Regions from separate parts of the Streptomyces sp. NPDC020845 genome, predicted to be linked through region 2. Evidence: riboswitches for the same ligand, from Rfam matches in the RefSeq annotation. Region 2 holds a riboswitch; each other region holds the start of a gene.
The links. Region 2 has a riboswitch for cobalamin ahead of ACH4U7_RS27120 (ribonucleoside-diphosphate reductase subunit alpha). Riboswitches for the same ligand answer to the same signal wherever they lie in the genome.
Positions count from the first base shown of each region.

Region 1: linked by a shared signal. The riboswitch ahead of ACH4U7_RS17645 (CbtB-domain containing protein) and the one ahead of ACH4U7_RS27120 (ribonucleoside-diphosphate reductase subunit alpha) in region 2 are both predicted to bind cobalamin.
Region 3: linked by a shared signal. The riboswitch ahead of ACH4U7_RS04215 (cobalamin biosynthesis protein) and the one ahead of ACH4U7_RS27120 (ribonucleoside-diphosphate reductase subunit alpha) in region 2 are both predicted to bind cobalamin.

Region 1 covers NZ_JBIRSJ010000006.1:427,410-435,119, forward strand. The annotation lists gene ACH4U7_RS17635 (histidine phosphatase family protein) at 80-658, shown strand; gene ACH4U7_RS17640 (CbtA family protein) at 697-1,461, opposite strand; gene ACH4U7_RS17645 (CbtB-domain containing protein) at 1,484-1,705, opposite strand; cobalamin riboswitch at 1,742-1,893, opposite strand; gene ACH4U7_RS17650 (RidA family protein) at 1,953-2,354, opposite strand; gene ACH4U7_RS17655 (acyl-CoA dehydrogenase family protein) at 2,423-3,547, opposite strand; gene ACH4U7_RS17660 (AMP-binding protein) at 3,686-5,383, shown strand; gene ACH4U7_RS17665 (PaaX family transcriptional regulator C-terminal domain-containing protein) at 5,413-6,255, shown strand; gene ACH4U7_RS17670 (DinB family protein) at 6,286-6,834, opposite strand; gene ACH4U7_RS17675 (bifunctional salicylyl-CoA 5-hydroxylase/oxidoreductase) at 6,843-7,710, opposite strand, start outside.
Region 2 covers NZ_JBIRSJ010000010.1:229,894-237,603, reverse strand. The annotation lists gene ACH4U7_RS27135 (tetratricopeptide repeat domain-containing protein) at 1-456, shown strand, start outside; gene def (peptide deformylase) at 532-1,161, shown strand; gene ACH4U7_RS27125 (ribonucleotide-diphosphate reductase subunit beta) at 1,249-2,205, opposite strand; gene ACH4U7_RS27120 (ribonucleoside-diphosphate reductase subunit alpha) at 2,268-4,685, opposite strand; cobalamin riboswitch at 4,810-4,940, opposite strand; gene ACH4U7_RS27115 (FGGY family carbohydrate kinase) at 5,248-6,726, opposite strand; gene ACH4U7_RS27110 (2-hydroxyacid dehydrogenase) at 6,848-7,710, opposite strand, start outside.
Region 3 covers NZ_JBIRSJ010000002.1:56,569-64,278, reverse strand. The annotation lists gene cobO (cob(I)yrinic acid a,c-diamide adenosyltransferase) at 1-422, opposite strand, end outside; gene ACH4U7_RS04225 (putative cobaltochelatase) at 422-2,626, opposite strand; gene ACH4U7_RS04220 (cobyric acid synthase) at 2,623-4,305, opposite strand; partial or broken gene ACH4U7_RS04215 (cobalamin biosynthesis protein) at 4,671-5,714, opposite strand; cobalamin riboswitch at 5,888-6,024, opposite strand; gene ACH4U7_RS04210 (hypothetical protein) at 6,192-6,458, opposite strand; gene ACH4U7_RS04205 (anion permease) at 6,471-7,710, opposite strand, start outside.

The sequences.
Region 1 (7,710 bases), on a different contig from region 2:
GGATGTGTGGCAGGTGCGGGCCCACCGGTGGTTACGTATGTGCCGTACCGCCCATGGCACAGGTAGGAGGAGCGAGCGCGTGACCAGCCGCGTCACCTTCATCTCAGCCGCGATGAGTCCATCGCTGCGCCAGGCCCGGTTCGACGACGGCACGACCCCTCTTGAGGACGGCGGCGCGGCGCGGGCCCGCGCCGTGGCCGGGGCGCTGCCCTCGGCCGCCCGCGCCGTCACCTCCCCCAGCCTGCGCTGCCGGGAGACCGCCGCCGCGCTGGGACTCGGCGTGGCCGAGCCCCGTACGGAGCTGGCCGGTCTGGACGCGGGCCGCTGGCGGGGCCTCGCCCTCGACGAGGTCGGTGCCGCCGAACCGGAGGCGGTGGCCCGGTGGCTGGCCGACCCGGCGGCCGCGCCCCACGGCGGGGAGTCGGTACGGGACCTGTGCCTGCGGATCGGACGGTGGCTCGACGCGGCGTCGCTGACGGACGGCCATACGCTCGCCGTGGTGGAGCCGGACGTGGTGCGGGCCGCGGTGGTGCATGTGCTGGGCGCGCCCGCGGCGGCCTTCTGGCGTGCCGACGTGCCGCCGCTGACCGTGACCGGGATCAGCGGACGGGCCGGACGCTGGAACCTCGGGCTGGGGCGGCCACTCGACCGCCCCTGAAGAGGGCCCCGACCGGTGAGGTCAGGGCGACGGTCGGATCACGGTCGGCTGGGGGCGGCCACCGGCGATGCCGGGGCCCTGGTGGCGGGCTTGGGACTCAGCAGGCGCTCGGCCAACTCGCCGAAGACCAGCCCGAAGCCTCCCCACAGGGTGACCTGGACGGCCAGCGCGGAGAGCCGGAACCGCCACAGCACGGTGGCCGGGAAATCGGCGGGCACCTCGTTGACGGCCGGCAGAAACGCAAACGCCAGGCCGATCAGCAGGGCGAAGGCGGCCACCGCGGCTACGGTGGCGTACCAAGTGCCCAGTTTCGGGGCGAGCCGCTTGCCGAGGATGGTCGCGGCGATCGCGAGGAGCACGCTGCCCACCATCATCAGCAGATACAGATTGGTCCGCTGGGAGATGGTGTCGGGGTCACCGACGGCGGGCGGATTGGCCGGGTACTTCAGGAACGGCACGACGTAGACCGCGAGCAGGGCGCAGCCGGACAGCAGCAGCGCGGTGGCCCGCGGGGTGAAGCGGCCGATGCGGCCCAGGGCGAAGCAGTAGGCGAGGGCGGCGATGCCGCCGAAGGCGACCCCGTAGATCAGAACACCGGTGGCCAGGCCGGCGGTGGACTGCAGGCTGCGGGAGACGAGTTCGACCTCGTGCTCATGCGCCGGGGCGTGGGACTCCTCGAAGCCGATCGCCTTGTCGACATTCGGTTCCCCGAGGAGATAGGCGACGATCAGGGCGAGCACGCCGGCCCCGAGGCCGGCGAGCATGCCACGGACGAGCAGGTTCCGTACCGTTGCGGAATTCATGAGGGTGTCGGCGTCCCTGGCGTCAGTGGCAGGGGAAACCGAGCAGGTGGCGGGCGTCGTGCACCCACTCGTGGACGTCCTCGCCGGAGACGACCGAGGTGGCGCCCTGTTCGGCGCCGACGAAGTACAGCAGGACCAGCATCAGGATGCCGAAGAACACCGCCCACGGGACGATCGCACCGATCGGCAGCTTGGCGGGGAGAGCGGGGGTGGTGGCGGTCGGCTGTGCGACATGCTGCGCCATGGCAGGGCCTCCTTAAGGGAGTTCGCGTCCCATTTCGGTGGTGCACTGGACGACGGCTACGGGTCTGACTCACAAGACGTCCCTTGGATCGTGTGGAACGTCTCGTTCACAGTGGCGCGACCGTGCCGGGTTCCCACCGGCTTCCGTCTTGCCGTCGTCGATATCGCACCGACGGTACCGCGTGGCGCGGGCCTGGCCAATACCGCACCAACCGGTGTGACGAGCGGAACGATGGGCGGGCGCGCCGCTACGGCAGCACCGCGATGCCGTCCAGCTCGACCATCGCCGCCTCGTCCCACAGCCGGACGACGCCGATGACCGCCATCGCGGGGTAGTCGCGGCCCGCCAGCTCCCGCCAGATGCGGCCGAGTTCGGGGGCGGACGCGCGGTAGGCCGCGACGTCGGTGGTGTGCACGGTCAGCCGGGCCAGGTCCGCGGGGGTGCCGCCGACCGCGGTCAGGGCGGTGAGCAGGTTGGCCAGTGCGCGCCGGAACTGGGCCGGAAGCGTGGCACCGACGACCGCGCCCGCGCCGTCCAGCGCCGTCTGACCCGCCAGGAAGACCAGACGGCCGCCGGTGGCCGTGACGGCGTGGCTGAAGCCGGTGGGCGGGGAGAGCTCGGGCGGGTTGGTGCGCAGCAGCGTGGACAGTTCGGACGACGCTTGCGGCTCTTGCGGCTCTTGCGGCTCTTGCGGCTCTTGCGGCTCTTGCGGCTCGGTCACCGGTACAGCTCCTTCGCGATGATCGTGCGCTGGACCTCGGTCGCGCCCTCGTAGATCCGGGGCGCGCGCACCTCGCGGTACAGGTGCTCCAGAAGATGCCCGCGGCGCAGCGCCCGCGCACCGTGGATCTGTACGGCGGCGTCCACGACGTACTGGGCGGTCTCGGTGGCCAGGAGCTTGGCCATCGCCGAGCTCCTGGCGATGCCCGGCGCGCCCTCGTCGTACGCGGTGGCGGCCGCGTAGACCAGGAGGCGGGCGGCCTCGGTGCGGGTGGCCATCTCGGCGAGCTGGTGGGAGACGGCCTGAAGGTCCTTCAGCGGCCCGCCGAATGCGGTGCGCTCCCCGGCGTGGGCCACGGACGCGTCGAGCGCGGCCTGGGCCATGCCGACGGCGAACGCGCCGACGCTCGGCCGCAGCAGGTTGAGGGTGCGCATGGCGACCCCGAACCCCTTGTCGGGCGCGCCCAGGACGTCCTCGCGGGTGACGGGGACGCCGTCGAAGGTGAGGCTGCCGATGGGGTGCGGGCTGAGCATGTCAAGACGCTCGCCGCTGAGCCCCGGCCGGTCGGCGGGGACGAGAAAGGCGGTGACGCCGCGCGAGCCCGCGCCCTGGGTGGTGCGGGCGAAGACGACGGTGAAGTCGGCCTCCGGGGCGTTGGAGATCCAGCACTTCTCGCCCTCCAGCCGCCAGCCACCCGCCCCGTCGGGGTCGGCCCGCAGGCCGAGCGCGGCGGCGTCGGAGCCGGCCTGCGGCTCGCTGAGCGCGAACGCGGCGACCGCGCGGCCCGCCCGGACCTCGGGCATCCAGCGCGCGTACTGCTCGGGGCTGCCGGAGAGCACGATCGGGTAGCCGCCAAGACCCTGGAGGGCGAGCGCGGTCTCGGCCTCCGTGCACTCCCGGGCGAGCGATTCGCGCAGCAGGCACAGGTCGAGGGCGCGCACCGGCCCGTCGTCGGGGAACAGCCGCCGCAGCAGGCCGAGTTCGCCGAGCGCGGCGGTCAGCGGCCGGTTGACCCGGCCTGGCGGGCCGCTCTCGGCGAGCGGGCGCAGCAGGTCGCGGGCGAGGGACCGGACCCCGGCGCACCAGCGGCGCTGCTTCGGATCAAGTGCGAACGACGGCACCGGTCACCCTCCCATTGGAGTGTTTATCGCGGTCTGTTGACTGTCGTCACCATCACGTTACGCTGGCAAGGCGACTTCAGGCACGGCATGTGCGAACACCGGGCGTATGCCCGGGCAGGCATAGGGGGCGCGTCCTCGATGGAGCTCAGGCCTTCGGCGCACATCGACACCTTCGCCCGGGACCATCTGCCACCCGCCGAGCAGTGGCCCGCCTTCCGCCTCGACCTGCCAGGACCGCCCTACCCCGACCGCCTCAACTGCGGCGCCGAGCTGCTGGATCGCACCGTCGAGCGGTTCGGCGCCGACCGGGTCGCGGTGCGCGCCGCGACGGGCGAGGTGTGGACGTACGGCGAACTGCGCGCCCACGTCGACCGGATCGCGCACACCCTCACCGGCGCGCTCGGCGTCGTGCCCGGCAACCGGGTGCTGCTGCGCGGGGTCACCTCGCCCTGGCTGGCCGCCTGCTGGCTGGCGGTGCTGAAGGCGGGGGCGGTCGCCGTGACCGTGCTGGCCGCCCACCGGGCCCGGGAGTTGGCGACGATCTGCGAGCTGGCCCGGGTACGGCACGCTCTGTGCGACGTACGGTGCGCGGACGATCTGGTGAAGGCCGGGGTGCCGGGGCTGCGGACGACGTACTACGGCGGGGACGGCCCCGAGGATCTGCTGCGGCTCGCGGCCACCGCGCCCGCGTCGTACGAGGCGGTGGAGACCTCCGCCGACGACGTGGCGCTGATCGCCTTCACCTCGGGGACGACCGGGCGGCCCAAGGGCTGTATGCACTTCCACCGCGATGTGCTGGCCATCGCCGACACCTTCTCGGCGCAGGTGCTGCGGCCCCGCCCCGAGGACGTGTTCGCGGGCAGCCCTCCGCTCGGCTTCACCTTCGGCCTCGGCGGCCTGGTCGTCTTCCCGCTGCGCGCGGGCGCCTCCGCGCTGCTGTCCGACTGGGGCGGCCCGGAGCGGCTGCTGGCCGATATCGCACGCCACCGGATCTCCGTGCTGTTCACCGCGCCGACCGCCTACCGGGCGATGCTGGGTCGGCTGGACGGCACGGCGCCGGACGGCGGCGCGTACGACACCTCCTCGCTGCGCCGCTGCGTCTCGGCCGGCGAGAACCTGCCCGCCGGCACCTGGCACGCATGGCAACGGGCGACCGGGCTGCGGATCATCAACGGCATCGGGGCGACCGAGCTGCTGCACATCTTCATCTCCGCCGCCGACGACGCGATCCGGCCGGGCACGACCGGGGTCCCGGTGCCGGGGTTCGAGGCGCGGGTGGTGGACTTCGGAAGCACAGACGCGGACGCCGGGCTGCAGCCCGTTCCGGACGGCCGACCCGGGCTGCTCGCGGTGCGTGGGCCCACGGGCTGCCGCTATCTGGCGGACGAGCGGCAGCGCGAGTACGTACGGGACGGCTGGAACCTCACCGGAGACACCTACATCCGCGACCCGGACGGCTACTTCCGGTACGTGGCGCGCGCCGACGACATGATCATCTCGGCCGGGTACAACATCGCGGGCCCCGAGGTCGAGGAGGCGCTGCTGCGTCACCCGGATGTCGTGGAAGCCGCGGTGACCGGGCGGCCGGACGAGCGGCGGGGCATGGTCGTGGTCGCACATGTGGTGCTCAGGCCGGGCGTCACGAGTACGGACGGCTGTGATCAACATGCGGCTACCGCCGCGTGGCAAGCCGCGCTGCGGGAGTTCATCGCCGCCGAGCTGGCCCCGTACAAGTGCCCGCGCGAGTTCGTCTTCCTGGACGCCCTGCCCCGCACCCCCACCGGCAAGCTCCAGCGCTATCTGCTGCGGGACGGGACAGCGCAGCGCGGGAAGTAGAGGTGCGAGCGGCGCCTTACAGTAAGCGCGTGACCGGCCAGCCCACCCCTCGCTCCTTGATCGTCACCTTCTACGGCGCCTACGGCCGCGGCGGCGCCGACCGCCCCGCCGGACCCGTCCCCATCGCCGCGCTGATCCGGCTGCTGGGCGCGGTGGGCGTGGACGCGCCCTCCGTACGGTCCGCCGTCTCCCGCCTCAAGCGGCGCGGGCTGCTGGTCGCCGACCGCACGGACGCCGGGGCCGCCGGATACGCGCTCTCCGAGGACGCCCGCCAGCTGCTCGACGACGGCGACCGCCGCATCTACGGCCGCCCGGGGGCGGAGGAGAATACGGACGGCTGGCTGCTCGCCGTCTTCTCGGTCCCCGAACAGGAGCGCCACAAGCGGCATCTGCTGCGCTCGCGGCTGGCCCGGCTCGGCTTCGGCACCGCCGCGCCCGGGGTGTGGCTCGCCCCCGAACACCTCTACGACGAGACCCGCCACACCCTGGCCCGCCTCGAACTCTCCCCGTACGTCGACCTCTTCCGCGGCGCCCACGCGGACTTCGAGCCGACTGAGCGGGCGGTGCGCCGCTGGTGGGACTTGGAGCAGCTGGCGAAGCTGCACCGCGCCTACCTGGACGCCCAGGAACCGGTGCTGGAGCGCTGGGCGGGACGCGCCATACCGGACCCCGAGGAGGCCTACCGCGACTACGTCCTCGCCCTGGACTCCTGGCGCTTCCTCCCCTACGCCGACCCCGGCCTGCCGCCCGCGCTGCTGCCGCGGGCCTGGCCCGGCGTCCGGGCGGCGGAGGTGTTCACGGCGCTGCACGACCGGCTGTACGACGCGGGCGCCGGGTACGTACGGGAGGTGCTGACGGCGACGCGCGCCTGACACCTGACACCTGACGCCGAACGCCTTGCCTCATACGCCGATCGCGCCGTCGATCCGCTCCCGCAGCAGGTCGGCGTGGCCGTTGTGCCGGGCGTACTCCTCGATCATGTGGATGATGACCCAGCGCAGCGAAACCGCCCCGAGCCACCCGTCGTCGCGCGTGATGTCCAGGTCGGGTGCCTCGGCGACGAAGCGCTCGGCGAAGGCCACCTCCGCGCGCCAGGCCTCCCACGCCTCCGCGACGACCGCCGGACCGGGCACCGCGCCGTCGAAGTCCTGGTCGGGGTTGTCCTCGGTGGAGAAGAGCAACGGCACGTCCTGCCCGGCCATGACCCGCCGGAACCAGCGGCGCTCCACATCGGCGAGATGCCGGACCAGTCCGAGCAGCGAGAGCGTGGAGGGCTCCACCGAGCGCTGGGACAACGCGTCCTCCACGCCCGCGCACTTCAGCTCCAGGGTCGCCCGCTGCTTGGCCAGGAAGTCGACGAGGACGCCCCGTTCGTCACCGGTCCTACGGGCGTCGAGCCTGCGGTCCTGCTCCTCGGGGACGAACAGCTCGGCCCTTCTGCGTATCGTCATGCCGCTCATCATCGTCCATCGGCGCGGCCCGTCGGGGGTCTGCGGCTGCCCGCGCGGTACGGGAGCGGCCAGGGCGCGCCGGGGCCGGTGTAGCCCTGTTCGGCGGCGGCGTGCAGGGTCCAGTGCGGGTCGTAGAGATGGGGGCGGCCGAGTGCGCACAGGTCGACGCGGCCCGCCAGCAGCAGGGAGTTCACATCGTCCCAGGAGGAGATGGCCCCGACCGCGATGACGGGGACGCCGAGTTCGTTGCGGATCCGGTCGGCGTACGGGGTCTGGTACGAGCGGCCGAAGTCGGGGCGCTCGTCGGGGACGACCTGGCCGGTGGAGACGTCGACGGCGTCCGCGCCGTGGGCGGCGAAGGCGGCCGCGACGGCTACCGCGTCATCGGCGGTCGTACCGCCCTCGGCCCAGTCGGTGGCGGAGATGCGGACCGTCATCGGGGAGTCGGCGGGCCACACCTCCCGGACGGCGTCGAAGACTTCGAGCGGATAGCGCAGCCGGGCCGCGAGGGTGCCGCCATAGGCGTCGGTGCGGTGGTTGGTGAGCGGGGACAGGAAGCTGGAGAGCAGATAGCCGTGGGCGCAGTGGAGTTCGAGGAGGTCGAAGCCGGCGCGGGCGGCGCGCCGGGCGGCGGCGACGAACTGCTCGCGGACGGCGGCGAGCCCGGCGGTGTCCAGGGCCTGGGGGACCTGGCTGACGCCGGGGCGGTAGGGCAGCGGGGAGGGAGCGGCCAGCGGCCAGTTGCCACCGGGGAGGGGGTCGTCCATGCCCTCCCACATCAGCCGGGTGGAGCCCTTGCGGCCGCTGTGGCCGAGTTGGACGCCGAGGGCCGTGCCCGGGGAGGCGTCGTGCGCGAAGTCGACCACCCGGCGCCAG
Region 2 (7,710 bases):
GGCGTTCCGCACGGCGAGCGCGTCACCTCCGCCGGCCCTGCCTACCCGGTCTTCGACGAGATCGAGCTGTGGGCGCCGTCCCCGGTGCCGACCTGGGTGGTGCTGCTGGAGGCCGCGACGGAGGCCGACCGGGACGCGCTGGAGCGGCTGGCGGCGGACGCGGGCTTCGCCGCCGAGGACTGGTCGTCCTCGGTGCGGCTGCTGTGCCGCTCCTGTTCGGAGAGCCGGATGCCCAGCGACGAGGGCGAGGGCGAGCACCTGGACCCGCACGACCACAGCGAGCCCGGCCAGCCCGGCCCGCTGGGGCACCGGATGGCGGGCTCGGGGTCGCTGTGGGTGGCGGAGCGGGAGTGCGGGATCGCCGCGCCGAGCGGGCTCGTGCGCGGGCTGCTGGACGGCTGGGTCGCGGACAGCCCGGACACCCGCGAGTGGCGGGACCTGGAAGAGGTCTGCTGACATACCCGCCCATCCCGCGCGGGCCTTACCCTGTAGGGCGACGAGTCTGGTTTTGAGGAAGGCGTGCGGCGGACGATGGCGCAGCAAGGGACTGAGCAGCGGGTGGACGACGAGTTCATCGTGGACACGGAGGACTGTGAGGAGCGCGAGCGTGCGTACCGCGAGCGCGGCACGGCCCGTCCGATCACGGTCGTCGGCAATCCGGTGCTGCACAAGGAGTGCCAGGACGTCACGGAGTTCGACGACAAGCTCGCCGCGCTGATCGACGACATGTTCGCCAGCCAGAAGGCGGCCGAGGGCGTGGGCCTGGCCGCCAACCAGATCGGCGTGGGCCTGAAGGTCTTCGTCTACGACTGCCCGGACGACGACGGCGTCCGCCACGTCGGCGTGGTCTGCAATCCGGTGCTGGACGAGCTGCCGGCCGACCGCCGCGTCCTGGACGACTCCAATGAGGGCTGTCTGTCGGTGCCCACCGCGTACGCCTCGCTGGCCCGCCCCGACTACGCGGTGGTGCGCGGCCAGGACGCCGAGGGCAAGCCGATCGCGGTCCAGGGCACCGGCTACTTCGCCCGCTGCCTGCAGCACGAGACCGACCACCTCTACGGCCGTCTCTACATCGACCGCCTCTCCAAGCGCGACCGTAAGGACGCGCTGCGGCAGATGGCGGAGGGCACGCCGCGCTACGAGACGGTGCCCAACGACTGACACCCGACAGCGCGTACATACGGCGCGGCGCCCCCGGGAGATCCCAGGGGCGCCGCGTGCGCATTTCGGGTTTGAATCAGAAACGGCTCAGAAGTCGTCGTCGAAGGAGACCGAGCCCTCGACCGCCACCTGGTACGCGGAGGCGCGCCGCTCGAAGAAGTTGGTCAGCTCCTGGACGTTCTGCAGCTCCATAAAGGAGAACGGGTTCTCCGAGCCGTAGACCGGGGCGAAGCCCAGGCGGGCGAGCCGCTGGTCGGCGACGCATTCCAGGTACTGGCGCATCGACTCGGTGTTCATACCCGGCAGCCCGTCGCCGCACAGGTCGCGGGCGAACTGCAGCTCGGCCTCGACGGCCTCCCGCAGCATGTCGGTGACCTGCTGCTGGAGTTCGTCGTCGAAGAGCTCGGGCTCCTCCTCGCGGACCGTGTCCACCACCTGGAACGCGAAGTTCATATGCATGGTCTCGTCGCGGAACACCCAGTTGGTGCCCGTCGCCAGGCCGTGCAGCAGGCCGCGGGAGCGGAACCAGTAGACGTAGGCGAAGGCGCCGTAGAAGAACAGGCCCTCGATGCACGCCGCGAAGCAGATCAGGTTGAGGAGGAAGCGGCGGCGGTCCGCCTTGGTCTCCAGCCGGTCGATCTTGTCGACCGAGTCGATCCAGCGGAAGCAGAATTCCGCCTTCTCCCGGATGGACGGGATGTTCTCCACCGCGGCGAACGCGGCGGCCCGGTCGTCCGGGTCGGGGAGGTAGGTGTCCAGCAGCGTCAGATAGAACTGGACGTGCACGGCCTCCTCGAAGAGCTGCCGGGACAGATACAGCCGCGCCTCGGGCGAGTTGATGTGCTTGTAGAGGGTGAGCACCAGGTTGTTCGCGACGATCGAGTCGCCGGTCGCGAAGAAGGCGACCAGGCGGCCGATCAGGTGCTGCTCGCCGGGGGAGAGCTTGGCGAGGTCGGCGACGTCCGAGTGGAGGTCGACCTCCTCCACGGTCCAGGTGTTCTTGATCGCGTCGCGGTAACGGTCGTAGAAGTCCGGGTACCGCATCGGCCGCAGGGTCAGCTCGAACCCGGGGTCCAGGAGGTTCTTGACGCGTTCGGGGGCGGTGGTCACTGGCAGGCCTCGCAGGACTCGGGGTTTTCCAGGGAGCAGGCGATGACCTCGGGGTCGGCGGGCACCTGCTGTACGGGGATCGTGGCGGGGGCGGCCGCGCGCGCGACGGTGACATGAGCGGCTGACGCCGCGGGGGCGATCCGGGTCGCCGGGCGCGAGCGCAGGTAGTACGTGGTCTTGATGCCGCGCTTCCAGGCGTACGCGTACATCGAGCTGAGCTTGCCGATGGTCGGCGAGGCCATGAAGAGGTTCAGCGACTGGCTCTGGTCGAGGTACGGGGTGCGGGCGGCGGCCATGTCGATCAGGGCGCGCTGCGGGACCTCCCACGCGGTCCGGTACAGCTGCCGTACGTCCTCGGGCACCCAGGAGAAGTCCTGGACCGAGCCGTTGGACTCGCGCAGCGCCTCGCGGCTCTGGGCGTCCCAGACGCCGAGCTTCTTCAGGTCGTTCACCAGGTAGGAGTTGACCTGAAGGAACTCACCGCTGAGCGTTTCGCGCTTGAAGAGGTTGGAGACCTGCGGCTCGATGCACTCGTACACGCCCGCGATCGAGGCGATCGTCGCGGTCGGGGCGATGGCCAGGAGGAGCGAGTTCCGCATGCCGGACTTGGCCATCCGCTCGCGCAGCGCCGCCCACCGCTCGGGCCAGGTCGCCACCGCGTCCGTGTAGTGGTCCGGGTGCAGCACACCGCGCGCGGTGCGGGTGGCGGACCAGGCCGGGTGCGGGCCGTGGCGCTCGGCGAGCGCGCAGGACGCCTCGTACGCCGCGAGCATGATGCGCTCGGAGATCCGGGTGGACAGCGCTTGCGCCTCGGGCGAGTCGAAGGGCAGCCGCAGCCGGAAGAAGACGTCCTGGAGGCCCATCAGGCCCAGACCCACCGGCCGCCAGCGGGAGTTGGACGCCCCGGCTTCCTGGGTGGGGTAGAAGTTGATGTCCACCACACGGTCGAGGAAGGTGACGGCGGTACGGACGGTCGCGTCCAGCCGCTCCCAGTCCATCTGACCGTCCTCGCCCAGGTGCGCGGCCAGGTTGACCGACCCCAGGTTGCAGACGGCCGTCTCGCCGTCGTCCGTGACCTCCAGGATCTCGGTGCACAGGTTGGAGGAGTGCACGACCCGGCCGGGCTCGGCGGTCTGGTTGGCGGTGCGGTTGGCGGCGTCCTTGAAGGTCATCCAGCCGTTGCCGGTCTGCGCGAGGGTGCGCATCATCCGGGCGTACAGCTGGCGCGCCGGGACGGTCTTGACGGCAAGACCCTCCGCCTCGGCCTTCCGGTACGCGGCGTCGAACTCCTCGCCCCACAGGTCGACCAGCGCGGGCGCGTCGACCGGCGAGAACAGCGACCAGTCGGCGTCGGCCTCGACCCGGCGCATGAACTCGTCCGGGATCCAGTGCGCGATGTTGAGGTTGTGGGTGCGGCGGGCCTCTTCGCCCGTGTTGTCCCGCAGCTCCAGGAACTCCTCGATGTCCGCGTGCCAGGTCTCCAGGTACACACAGGCCGCGCCCTTGCGCCGGCCGCCCTGGTTGACGGCGGCGACGGAGGCGTCGAGCGTGCGCAGGAACGGCACGATGCCGTTGGAGTGCCCGTTGGTGCCGCGGATCAGCGAACCGCGGGCGCGGATGCGCGAGTACGACAGGCCGATGCCGCCCGCGTGCTTGGAGAGCCGCGCGACCTGGTGGTAGCGGTTGTAGATCGAGTCCAGTTCGTCCAGCGGCGAGTCCAGCAGATAGCAGGACGACATCTGCGGGTGCCGGGTGCCGGAGTTGAACAGGGTGGGGGAGCTGGGCAGGTAGGACAGCGTGCTGGTGAGCCGGTAGAGCTCGGCGACGTCGTCGAGCGCCCGCTCCGAGTGGTCCTCGGCCAGCCCGCAGGCCACTCGCAGCAGGAAGTGCTGCGGGGTCTCGATCACCTGGCGGGTGATCGGGTGGCGGAGCAGATAGCGGCTGTGCAGCGTGCGCAGCCCGAAGTAGCCGAAGCGGTCGTCGGCGCCGTCGGCCAGCGCCTTGTCTACCAGGGCGTCCAGGCGGGCGGCGTGGGCGGTCACGAACTCGGCCGTGCCGTCCGCGATCAGGCCCTCGCGGTGCCCCACGGCCACCGAGGCGGAGAAGGAGACCGCGCCCTGCCCGGCCGCCTCCTCGGCGATGGCGAGGGTCAGCAGCCGCGCGGCGAGCTTCGAGTACTCCGGCTCCTCGGCGATCAGCCCGGCCGCCGCTTCGGTCGCGAGAGTGCGCAACTCCGCCTCGTCCGAACCGGGATGGCGGCCGCGCAGGGCGGCGGCCGCGACCTTGCCGGGGTCGGTGGCGGGCAGGTCGGCGGTGAGCTCCGTCAGGGTCCGCAGCAGGGCGGTCCCGGGCGCGTCGTCCGCTCCCTGAATAGCCGCTGCCTCTGAAACCGGATCGGCTGGCGCGATGGTCACTGAAGTGCTCTCCCTCGCTCGGCTAGGGGCCTTGCGGGGCGGTGAGCGATGGGCGCGTACGGGCATGCCGAAACAGCGGACGGCATACCGCGCAGCGTCCACCGGCCCAACCCGCGAGGCCCGGACGTATGAGACGGCTGTCGGCAGGTCCTCGGACTTGCGGGTACGCAAAAGCGTACGCGTACACCGTTGCGGGACAGTTCCGGATTCCCACCGGATTCCCCTGCGGCGACAGCGAGCATGAGCATACATCTTGTGGTGGCGAGCGCACGCGCCCCCACATGTTGTGTCGCGAGGTGGAGTGTTTCGTACGAATGTGCTATTCAGTGCCGGACTTGGCGCGGTCTTGACGCGCACTTGGCACGAGCCGGACACGGGCCCGAGGCAGGCCTTGCGCGGGCCTGAGACCGGCCTGACGCGGGCCCTGAGGCGGGCCCGACACGGGCCCTGGGGCGGTCCTGGCGAGGGTCCGGCGCGGGCGGCCGGGCGCGAGCCTGACACGGCCCGGCAAGGGCTCGTCATCGGGTCCGGCGCGGCGCCGGGTCGAACTCCGGGTCGAACTCTAAGCGGGCGTCGTTGCCCGCCACTCCGCGAGGGTACGGGCCAGCCTGGCCCGGTAGTCCGCGTAGCCGCGCTCGTATGCCTCGGCGCGGTCCGCGTCCGGTACGACAGTACGCGAATCGGCTCGCCATTGTGACGCGTCCACCGGGTCGCCGAGCGCCCGCCAGGCGACCGCGACCGCGCCGCGCGCGCCCACCTCGGGCTCGTCGGGGATGCGCACCGGCCGGCCGAGGACGTCCGCGAACAGCTGGGTCCAGGCGGCGGATCGGGTGCCGCCTCCGCACGCCGCCAGGCTCGCCGTCAGCCCCGCGGCCTCCAGGCAGTGCCGGGCCGCGTACGCCACGGCCTCGCAGACGGCCCGTACGGCGTCCGCGCGTGTCGTGGCGAGGGTCAGCCCGTCCAACCGGCCCCGCGCGGCGGGCTCCACGAACGGGGCCCGCTCGCCCGCGTCGGACAGGAAGGGCAGCGCGGTCACCCCGCGCGCCCCTGGCGGGCTCGCGGCGAGCAGCGCGTCCAGGTCGGCGGTGGTGGCCCCGGCGAACTCCAGGACCCACTCCAGGGCCGCCGTGCCCACCATGGCGGGCATACCGCGCAGCCAGCGGTCCCGGTCGGGTACGCACAGCCACATGCCCGCCGGGTCGGCGGCCGGGTCGATCCGCGCGCTGTCGGTGAGGACTTGGCTGGCCAGCGTGGTGCCGACGATCAGCAGGCCGTCGCCCACCTCCTCGACCCCGCTGCCGATCGCGCAGGCCGGAAGGTCGTACGGGCCCGCCGTGACGGGCAGTCCGGCCGGCAGCCCGAGCAGCTTCGCGCCCGCCTCGTCCAGCCGCCGTACGGTGCCGGGCGCGGCGGGTGGCGGCAACAGCCGGGCGTATTCGGCGATTCCACACGCTTCCAGGGCTTTGGGGACATACTCGCGCGTGGTCACGTCCAGGAAGGGCATGGACGCGTCCGAGGCGTCCACGCCGATGACGCCGGTGAGCCGCTGCGCCACCGCGTCCACGCAGTAGCCCGCGACCTCCGCGCGCGCCAGCGCCTCCGGCTCGTGGTCGGCCAGCCAGCGCAGCAGCGGCGCGTGGCAGCCGGGGAACACCCCGGAGCCGGTGAGCCGGTAGAGCTCGCGGATGGTGCCGTCCTCGCCCCACCGGGTCACGGTGTCGTTCGCCCGGCCGTCCATCCACGAGATCGGCGGGCGCACCGCCCGGCCCGCCGCGTCGCGCAGCCACAGCCCGTCGCCCTGCCCGGTGAGCGCGAGCGCGACCGGAGCCGCCAGGCCGTTGGCGGCCAGGGCGGCGGTCACCTCGCGGACCACCTCGGCGACCGTGCGCAGCACGTCCTCCAGGTCCTGCTCGACCCGCCCGCCGGGCAGGCGGTCGAGCCGGCTGGGGCGGCTCGCGGCGGCCAGGGACCGGCCGTCGCGGCCGAAGGCGACGGCCTTGGTGACGGAGGTGCCGACGTCGACTCCGAGGACGATGCTCATGCGTACGGCCCTCCTTGGGGGCATCGGCTGCGGGACGGGACTGCGGGGCGGGGGTTGGTTCGCGGGGCGGGGGCTGTGCTGGTGGGCGCCGGTGTGCGGAGTGGCTGGGCTGATGATGGCGCTAGTTCGCGGGGTGGGCGAGCTTTTCGCCGCGCGCGTAGCGGCCGACCTCGGCGGCGGTGATGGCGGCAGCGCGGTGGGCGGTCTGCCGGGTGGCACCGGCGAGGTGCGGGGTGGTGACGACATTGGGCGCGGAGTGCAGCGGCCAGTCGGCGGGCGGGGGTTCGAGGTCGTACACGTCGAGGGCGAGGGCCGCGAGGCGGCCGGTGCGCAGCGCCTCCGGCAGCGGCGCGTAGTCCAGCAGGCCGCCGCGCGCGGTGTTCACCAGGACCGCGCCGGGCCGCATCCGGGCGATCCGGTCGGCGTCGATGAGCCCCTTGGTCTCGGGGGTGAGGCGGGCGTGCAGGCTCACCACGGAGCTGCCGGCGAGGAGTTCGTCCAGCTCGACCGGTTCGACGCCGTCCGCGCGGGCGGTCTCGGGGTCGGTGTACGGGTCGGCGATCAGCACCCGGGCGCCGAAGGCGCGCAGCACCCGGGCGACGATCCGGCCGATGGCCCCGTAGCCGACCAGGCCGACGGTCGCGCCGTCCAGCTCGATGCCGCCCTCCTCGTACGCGTAGAAGTCCCCGCGCCAGCGGCCCGCGCGCAGCTCGGCGTCGGCGGTCGGGATGCGGCGCATCGCGGCGAGCATCATGCCGATCGCGAACTCGGCGGCGGCGGTGGCGTTACGGCCGGGCGCGAAGCTGACGGCGACGCCCGCGCGGGTGGCGGCGGGCAGGTCGACGTTGACCGGGCCGCCGCGGGAGACCGCGACCATGCGCAGCTCGGGGCGGGCGGCGAAGACCCCGGCGGTGAACGGCGCCATCTGCGTCACGCACACCTCGGCCCCCGCCAGCGCCTCGATCAGCTGCTCCTCGGTGCCAC
Region 3 (7,710 bases), on a different contig from region 2:
CCCCAGTGCATGGGGTACGCGAACTCGTCCAGCACATACAGCCGATATGTCTCCGCCGCGAGGTCCCGCTTGACCTGCTCCCACCCCTCGCGCGCCGCCTCCTCGCTGGAGATGGCGTCCTGCTGAGAGCGCTGGAGCCATGACCAGCCCTCGCCCATCTTGTGCCATGCGACGGTCCCCCCTTCGCCCGACTCGCCGAGGACGCGCAGCGCACGCTCCTCGCCGACCCGCCACTTCGCGGACTTTACAAATTGGAATACACCGACCGGCCAACTTTGGTTCCACGCCCGCAGCGCCAGCCCGAACGCGGCCGTCGACTTGCCCTTGCCGACGCCCGTGTGCACGAGCACCAGCGGCCGGTTGCGGCGCTGCCGGGTGGTCAGCCCGTCGTCGGGTACGACGGTCGGTTGTCCTTGCGGCATCAGGCGGCCCTCCAGGTACCTCGTACGGAAACGGTCCGTGTCTCTCGTACGGTCCGTGCGGTGTTTGTCCCGCGCGCGTCGCGCACCAGCGCGGTCATGCTGTCCGCGCGCAGTTCGTCGAGCGTCACCGGCGTCCCGCGCAGTTCGTGTGCCAGCGCGCCCGCCAGGCCCAGCCGGACGGGTCCCGACTCGCAGTCCACCACCACCGAGGCGATCCCGTCGTCCGCCAGCAGCCGGGCCGCGCGCCCGGCCCGGGCGACCGGGTCCGGGCCGCCCGTGGCGCGCCCGTCCGTCACCACGACCAGCAGCGGCCGGCGCGACGGATCCCGCAGCCGCTCGATCCGCAGCACCTCGCGGGCCTTCAGCAGCCCGGCGGCCAGCGGGGTGCGCCCGCCGGTGGGCAGCTTCTCCAGCCGGGCGGCGCCCGCGTCCACCGAGGAGGTGGGTGGCAGCGCCAGGGCGGCCTCGGCGCCCCGGAAGGTGATCAGGCCGACCTTGTCCCGCCGCTGGTAGGCGTCCAGCAGCAGCGACAGCACGGCGCCCTTGACGGCGCCCATGCGCTTCCGCGCGGCCATCGACCCCGACGCGTCCACCACGAACAGCACGAGGTTGCCCTCGCGGCCCTCGCGCACCGCCTCACGCAGGTCGTCACGGCGCACCACGAGCCCGGGGCCCTGCCGGCCGCGCGAGCGCTGGTGCGGTGCGGCGGCCCGTACGGTCGCCGACAGGTGCAGCTTGGACAGGGTGCCGCGGGGGCGGCGCGCGCCGGTGGTGCGGCCGTGGGCCGTACGGGCGCGCGACCGCCGCCCCGCCGCGCCCTCGCCGAGCCCCGGCACGTCGAGCCGCCGGGTCCGGAACGGCTCGGCGGCGCCCACGGCCGCGCGTTCGCCGCCGTGCCCGCCCGCCGCGGCCCCGCCCACGCCCCCGTCGGCGGCATCAGGGACCTGGCTGTCCGAGCTGTTGGATCCGTCGGGGCCGTTGGATTCGTCGGGGCCCGTGCGCTGCTCCGGTACGGACGATCCGGCCGACGGCGGCGCCTGCTCCGGCGCGCCCTGCGGCGGCTGTCCGCCCCCCGGCCCGTCGGGACCCCCAGGCCCGTCAGGTCCGCCCGGTCCGCCCGGTCCCTCAGGTCCCTCCGGCCCGTCCTGCTCGTCCCGACCCTCCGGCCCCGGGTCCGGGTCGTCGTCCCCGCCGCCGGACTCGCGCAGCACCTCGTCCAGCTTGTCCTCGTCCAGCCCCGGCGCGTCGAACGGAGCCCGCCGCCGCCGGTGCGGCAGCGACAGCAGCGCGGCCTGCCGTACGTCCTCGGTGGTCACCTCCGTACGCCCCGCCCAAGCCGCCAGCGCCGTCGCCGTACGGGCCGTCACGATGTCCGCGCGCATCCCGTCCACCTCGAACGCCGCGCACACCGCCGCGATCTGCCGCAGCGCGCCATCGCCCAACCGCACCTGGGACAGCAGGGCGCGCGCCGCCGCCACGCGTTCCCGCAGCGCGCGCTCCTCGTCCGCCCAGCGCGCCGCGAACCCGGCCGGGTCCTCGTCGTACGCCAGCCGCCGCCGCACCACCTCGACCCGTTCGTCGGTGTCCCGCGACGCCGCGACCTCCACCGTCAGGCCGAAGCGGTCCAGCAACTGCGGCCGCAGCTCGCCCTCTTCGGGGTTCATGGTGCCCACCAGCAGAAAGCGCGCCGCGTGCCGCACGGACACGCCCTCGCGCTCCACATAGGAGGCGCCCATGGCGGCCGCGTCGAGCAGCAGGTCGATCAAGTGGTCGTGCAGCAGGTTGACCTCGTCGACGTACAGCACGCCGCGGTGCGCGTCGGCCAGCAGGCCCGGCTCGAACGCCTTCACCCCGTCGGACAGCGCCCGCTCGATGTCCAGCGCCCCGACCAGCCGGTCCTCGGAGGCGCCGACCGGCAGCTCGACCATCCGGGCGGGCCGTACGGTGCCGGTGCCCGGCTCGTGCGGACCGTCCGGGCAGCCCGGGTCGGGCGCGGCGGGGTCGCAGGAGAACCGGCAGCCGGCCACCACGTCGATGCCGGGCAGCAGGGCGGCAAGCGCCCGCACCGCCGTCGACTTCGCGGTGCCCTTCTCGCCGCGCACCAGCACCCCGCCGACGGCCGGTGATACGGCGTTGAGCAGGAGCGCCAGCCGCAGGTCGGCCATCCCGACGAGCGCGGTGAACGGGTAGGGGGTGGCGGTCATGCCTGGGTACCTCCAGCGGTCTGGGCGCGGTGGTGGTGGTCTGGGCGGGGCGGAGGGAACGTCGCCTTCGTAGCCGCTGCCTCCGCAGACGTCGTCTCCGTTGCCGCTTCAGGAGAGGGCAGCGACGGCCCGGGAGGCTGGGGCGGCGCCCCCGGTGGGACGAAGGGCAGTCCGTCCGGTACGCCGTTCTCGATCAGCCGCAGCAGCGCGTCCGTGTCCGCGTGCTCCTCGATCAGGTCGCCCAGCCGGTCCAGCTGCTCCTCGCGCAGCTCCCCGAAGCTGGTGTCGGGCGCCGGGACGAACGCCCGGCCCGCCGCGTCCGCGACCCGCCGCAGGAAGGCGCGCCGGAAGCCGTCGCTCTCCAGCGAGCCGTGCCAGTGCGTGCCCCACACCGAGCCGACCCGGCAGCCGTCCAGGAAGCGTTCGTCCGCGCCGTCCAGCAGCTCGGCGACCCCGTGGTGGATCTCGTAGCCCTCCACCCGCTCGCCCAGCGCTTCGCCGACCGGTCGGGCCAGGGTCTTGTGCACCGCGAACCGCACCCGCACCGGCAGCAGCCCGAGCCCTTCGACGGTCCCGGCCCGCGACTCGACTTCGTCCTCGATGTGTTCGCCGAGCATCTGGAAGCCACCGCAGATGCCCAGCACCGGCCGGCCCTCCGCCGCCCGCCGCGCGATCGCCGCGGCCAGACCGCGCTCGCGCAGCCATGCCAGCGCCCGTACGGTGCCGCGGGTGCCCGGCACCACCACCAGATCGGCGTCGGCCAGCTCCTCCGGCCGGTCCACGAACCGCACGACCACGCCCGGCTCGGCGGCCAGCGCGTCCACGTCCGTGAAGTTCGACATGAGCGGCACGGCGGCGACCGCGACCCGCAGGATGTCCGCGCCGTGCGGCGGCGCGACGACGCTTTCGCGCACCGCCCCGCGCAGCGACACCCGCAGCCCGTCCTCCTCGTCGATGCCGAGCCCGTGCGCGTACGGCAGCACGCCCATGGTCGGGCGGCCCGTCAGGCCGTACAGCATCTGAAGGCCCGGCTCCAGCAGGGTCACATCGCCGCGGAACTTGTTCACCAGATAGCCCGCGACCAGCCGCTGGTCGGCCTCGGAGAGCAGCGCGGTCGTGCCGAAGAACGACGCGAAGACGCCGCCGCGGTCGATGTCCCCGACCACGACGACCGGCAGCCGGGCGGCCCGGGCGAGCCCCAGGTTGACGATGTCGGTGCGGCGCAGATTGATCTCGGCGGGGCTGCCCGCGCCCTCGCAGATCACCGCGTCGTGCGTACGCCGAAGCTCGGCCAGGCATTCGGTGACGGTCCCCAGCAGCGCCTCCTGCCGCCCCGCATGGTAGCCACGCGCGCTCAACTCGCCCACCGGCTTGCCCAGCAGCACCACTTGGCTGCTGCGGTCGCTGCCGGGCTTGAGCAGGACGGGGTTCATCAGCGCGCTCGGCTCGACGCGCGCGGCGGCGGCCTGCATGGCCTGGGCGCGGCCGATCTCCGCCCCGTCGCGGGTCACGAAGGAGTTGAGCGACATGTTCTGCGCCTTGAAGGGCGCGACGCTGACGCCCTTACGGCTGAGCCAGCGGCAGATTCCGGCCGTGACGACGCTCTTGCCCGCGTCCGAGGTCGTACCCGCGACGAGCAGCCCGCCGCCCGGCGCACCCCCGCCCTGTATCCCGCTCATCCTCAGTCCCTCCCCGCGGCCGTCGGCCGCACCGTCGCCGGATCGCCGGACCGGCCCGCGCCGGGTGCCTCGTATGAGCGTGTCTTGGCGCGCTGTGCGTGCTGGACCGAGGAGCCGCGCAGCGACGGAGGAGCGAGCGGTGACGAAGGAAGCCCGCGCGTTGGAGCGCGCCGGGACTGAGCGGGAGGGAGGGGCATGGACCGTGCCCAGCGGGCGAGCGCGCCATGTGGGGCCCGCGCGGCGGGTACGGGCGCGGCACCGGGCCGCGCGGCCGTACCGGCCGACCTCGGCGCCACGCCTGCCGTCGGCCGGGCTCCCGCAGCCAGCCGAGCCCCCACAACCAGCCGAGCCCCCACAACCAGCCGAGCCCCCACGGCCAGCCGGGCCGCGGCGGACACGCCGAGCGCCAGGGCGCCGACGCGCCGCGAAAGCCGTACCGCGCGCTCGATGTCGGCCGCCTCGACCGGCCGCCCGCCGGGGTTGAGCACCGGCCGGTGCTCAACGCGGCCGCCGTATGTGAGCGTGCCGCCCAGCCGTACGCCGAGCGCGCCCGCGAACGCGGCCTCCACGGGGCCCGCGTTGGGGCTCGGATGGCGGTGGCCGTCGCGCCGCCAGGCGCGCCACGCGCCGCGCGGATCGGGCCCGGCCAGGGCGGCCAGCGCCGCGGTGAGCCGTGCGCCGGGCCAGCCGGCGAGGTCGTCCAGCCGGGCCGAGGCCCAACCGAACCGCCGGTAGCGCGGGGACTTGTGGCCCACCATCGCGTCCAGGGTGTTGACGGCCCGGAAGCCGACCAGGCCCGGCACCCCGCCGACTGCCCCCCACACCAGCGCGCCCACAACGGCGTCCGAGGTGTTCTCGGCGACCGACTCGACAACCGCGCGTGCGATCTGCGACTCGTCCAGCGCCTGCGGATCGCGCCCGCACAGGTGCGGCAGCCGCCGCCGGGCGGCGTCCAGGTCACCGGCGGTCAGTGCGCCGCCGATAGCCCGTGCCTCCCGGCCCAGCGTCGTGCCGCCGAGCACCGCCCACGTGACGGCGGCGGTCAGTACGGTCTGCGCGGCGGGGGAGCGGCGCCCCAGAGCGGAGGTTTCCGCGGCGGGGCGCCCCAAGACGGGACGTCCCGAGGGTTTCAGGACAGCGCTGCCCAGAGCGGAGCCTCCCGACGCGGGGTGTCCCAAGGCCCGTACGGCGCGCACCGACAGCACGGCGCCCGCGGCCGCGCCGCCCGCGCACAGCGCGGTGTAGAGAGCCCCGGATCCGCGGTGGTCGCGCCACAGCAGCCGCTCGACGGCCAGGGCGGCGCGCCCGAACGCGGCCACAGGATGGCCGCGGCGCGGATCGCCCATGGCGAGGTCGCCGAGAAAGCCGAGGGCGGCGCCGCACGCGTACGAGGCGTGATCGGCACGCATCGTCAGTCCGCCGTCTTGCCTCGGAACATGGCGAACGTCAGGAACATCAGGAGTGGCGGGGACGCCGGGACGTGGCGGAGGGGCCGCGGGCGGGTCGGCGGCATGGCGGTGCCGGGCATGGCGGTATGTCCTCACTCAGGGTCCGCGCCCTGGTTCGACGTGACCGGCGGTGAGAGTCTCCTGGCTCCCGGATCCGCGCTTCTCCCGGTCTTCCAGCCGCCGTGTGGACGGCCGTGACTCGTACGGGCGATGGGAGAGCGCTCCCCGGTGACAGTGGCGGGACCGCGCCGGATTCTCACCGGCTTCCTCTCCTGCCGCCGTTTGGCTCCGGAAGTCCACCATGGGCCGCGAATGGCCGTCAACTCGCGAATGCCCCACCCTGTGTGAGTGTGCCGAGGAGCACATGCCACGGCCGCCGGGCTGGAACGCGCTGGTCGGCGCGTTCCAGCCCGGCGACCGTGAGTGGGTCGAACGGAGTCAGGCCACGATCAGGTTGATGCCGTACGCCACGGCCGCCGCGCACAGCGCGAAGCAGAGGTACGCGCCGGCGCGCGCGGGGCCGAAGGCGCCGCCGGCCGGGGCCGGAGCGGCGGACGCGGTGGCGGCCGTGTCGGTGCCCGCCTCCGCCTGCTGCGGCTTACGGGAGGTGCCGAGGATGCCGAGGGTGAAGACGCCCACGAAGCCGACGGTCACCGCGAGGCTGATGCCGAAGACCTGGCCGAGGGCCGCCCAGTCGATGCTCATCGCGTTACTTCCTTAGCTGGTGCTGCCGGTGGCCGCGGAGGCGCCTGCCGGGGTGGCGGAGGAGGAGATGGAAGCGGCAGAGACGGGCGGCGGAGCCACGGACTGGAGGGCCGCCGTGACGACACCCACCGGCTCGGCCGGCAGCGCCGCAGCCTCGTCGATGTCGTTGACGTTGGTGTGGTCGACGGGCTTGCGGCGCGAGGCCGCCCAGATCCCGGCGCAGGCGGCGACCGCGAGCACGGCGACCGCCGTGACGCCCCAGTCGCCCTGGTCCGCCAGCAGCGCGGCGCCGCCCGCGACGAGGCCCGCGGCGGGCAGGGTGAGCACCCAGGCGAGGACCATGCGGCCCGCGGTGGACCACCGCACCACAGCGCCCTTGCGGCCGACCCCCGCGCCCATCACGGAGCCGGAGCAGACCTGGGTGGTGGAGAGCGCGAAGCCGATGTGCGACGAGGCGAGGATGACGGTCGCGGCGCCGGTCTGGGCGGCGAAGCCCTGCGGCGGCTGGATGTCGGTGATGCCCTTGCCCATGGTGCGGATGATGCGCCAGCCGCCCAGGTACGTACCGAGGGCGATGGCCAGGCCCGCGGAGACGATGACCCACATCGGCGGGTCGGAGTCGGGCGCGATCACACCGCCGGTGATCAGCGCGAGGGTGATGACCCCCATGGTCTTCTGGGCGTCGTTGGTGCCGTGGGCGAGGGAGACCAGCGCGGCCGAGGCGATCTGCCCGGCGCGGTAGCCCTTCGAGGTGTCCTGGGGGTCGCGGCCGCGGGCCAGCCGGTAGGTGAGCCGGGTCGCGACCAGGGCGGCGACACCGGCCACGATCGGCGCGGCGACGGCCGGGATCAGGACCTTCATGACGATCTTGTCGCTGTTGACCCCGTCCATGCCGACGGAGACCAGGGTGGCGCCGATGAGGCCGCCGAAGAGGGCGTGCGAGGAACTGGAGGGCAGCCCGGCCAGCCAGGTCAGCAGGTTCCACAGGATCGCGCCGACCAGACCCGCGAAGATCACTTCGGGGCGGACTCCGGCGTCCTCGTCGATGATCCCCCCGGAGATCGTCTTGGCGACCTCCACGGAGAGGAACGCGCCGACGAGATTGAGGACCGCTGACATCGCCACCGCGATCCGGGGACCGAGAGCCCCCGTGGAGATGGTGGTCGCCATGGCATTGGCCGTGTCGTGGAAGCCGTTCGTGAAGTCGAACACCAAGGCCGTAACGATCACGATCCCAATGAGAAGCGTGATG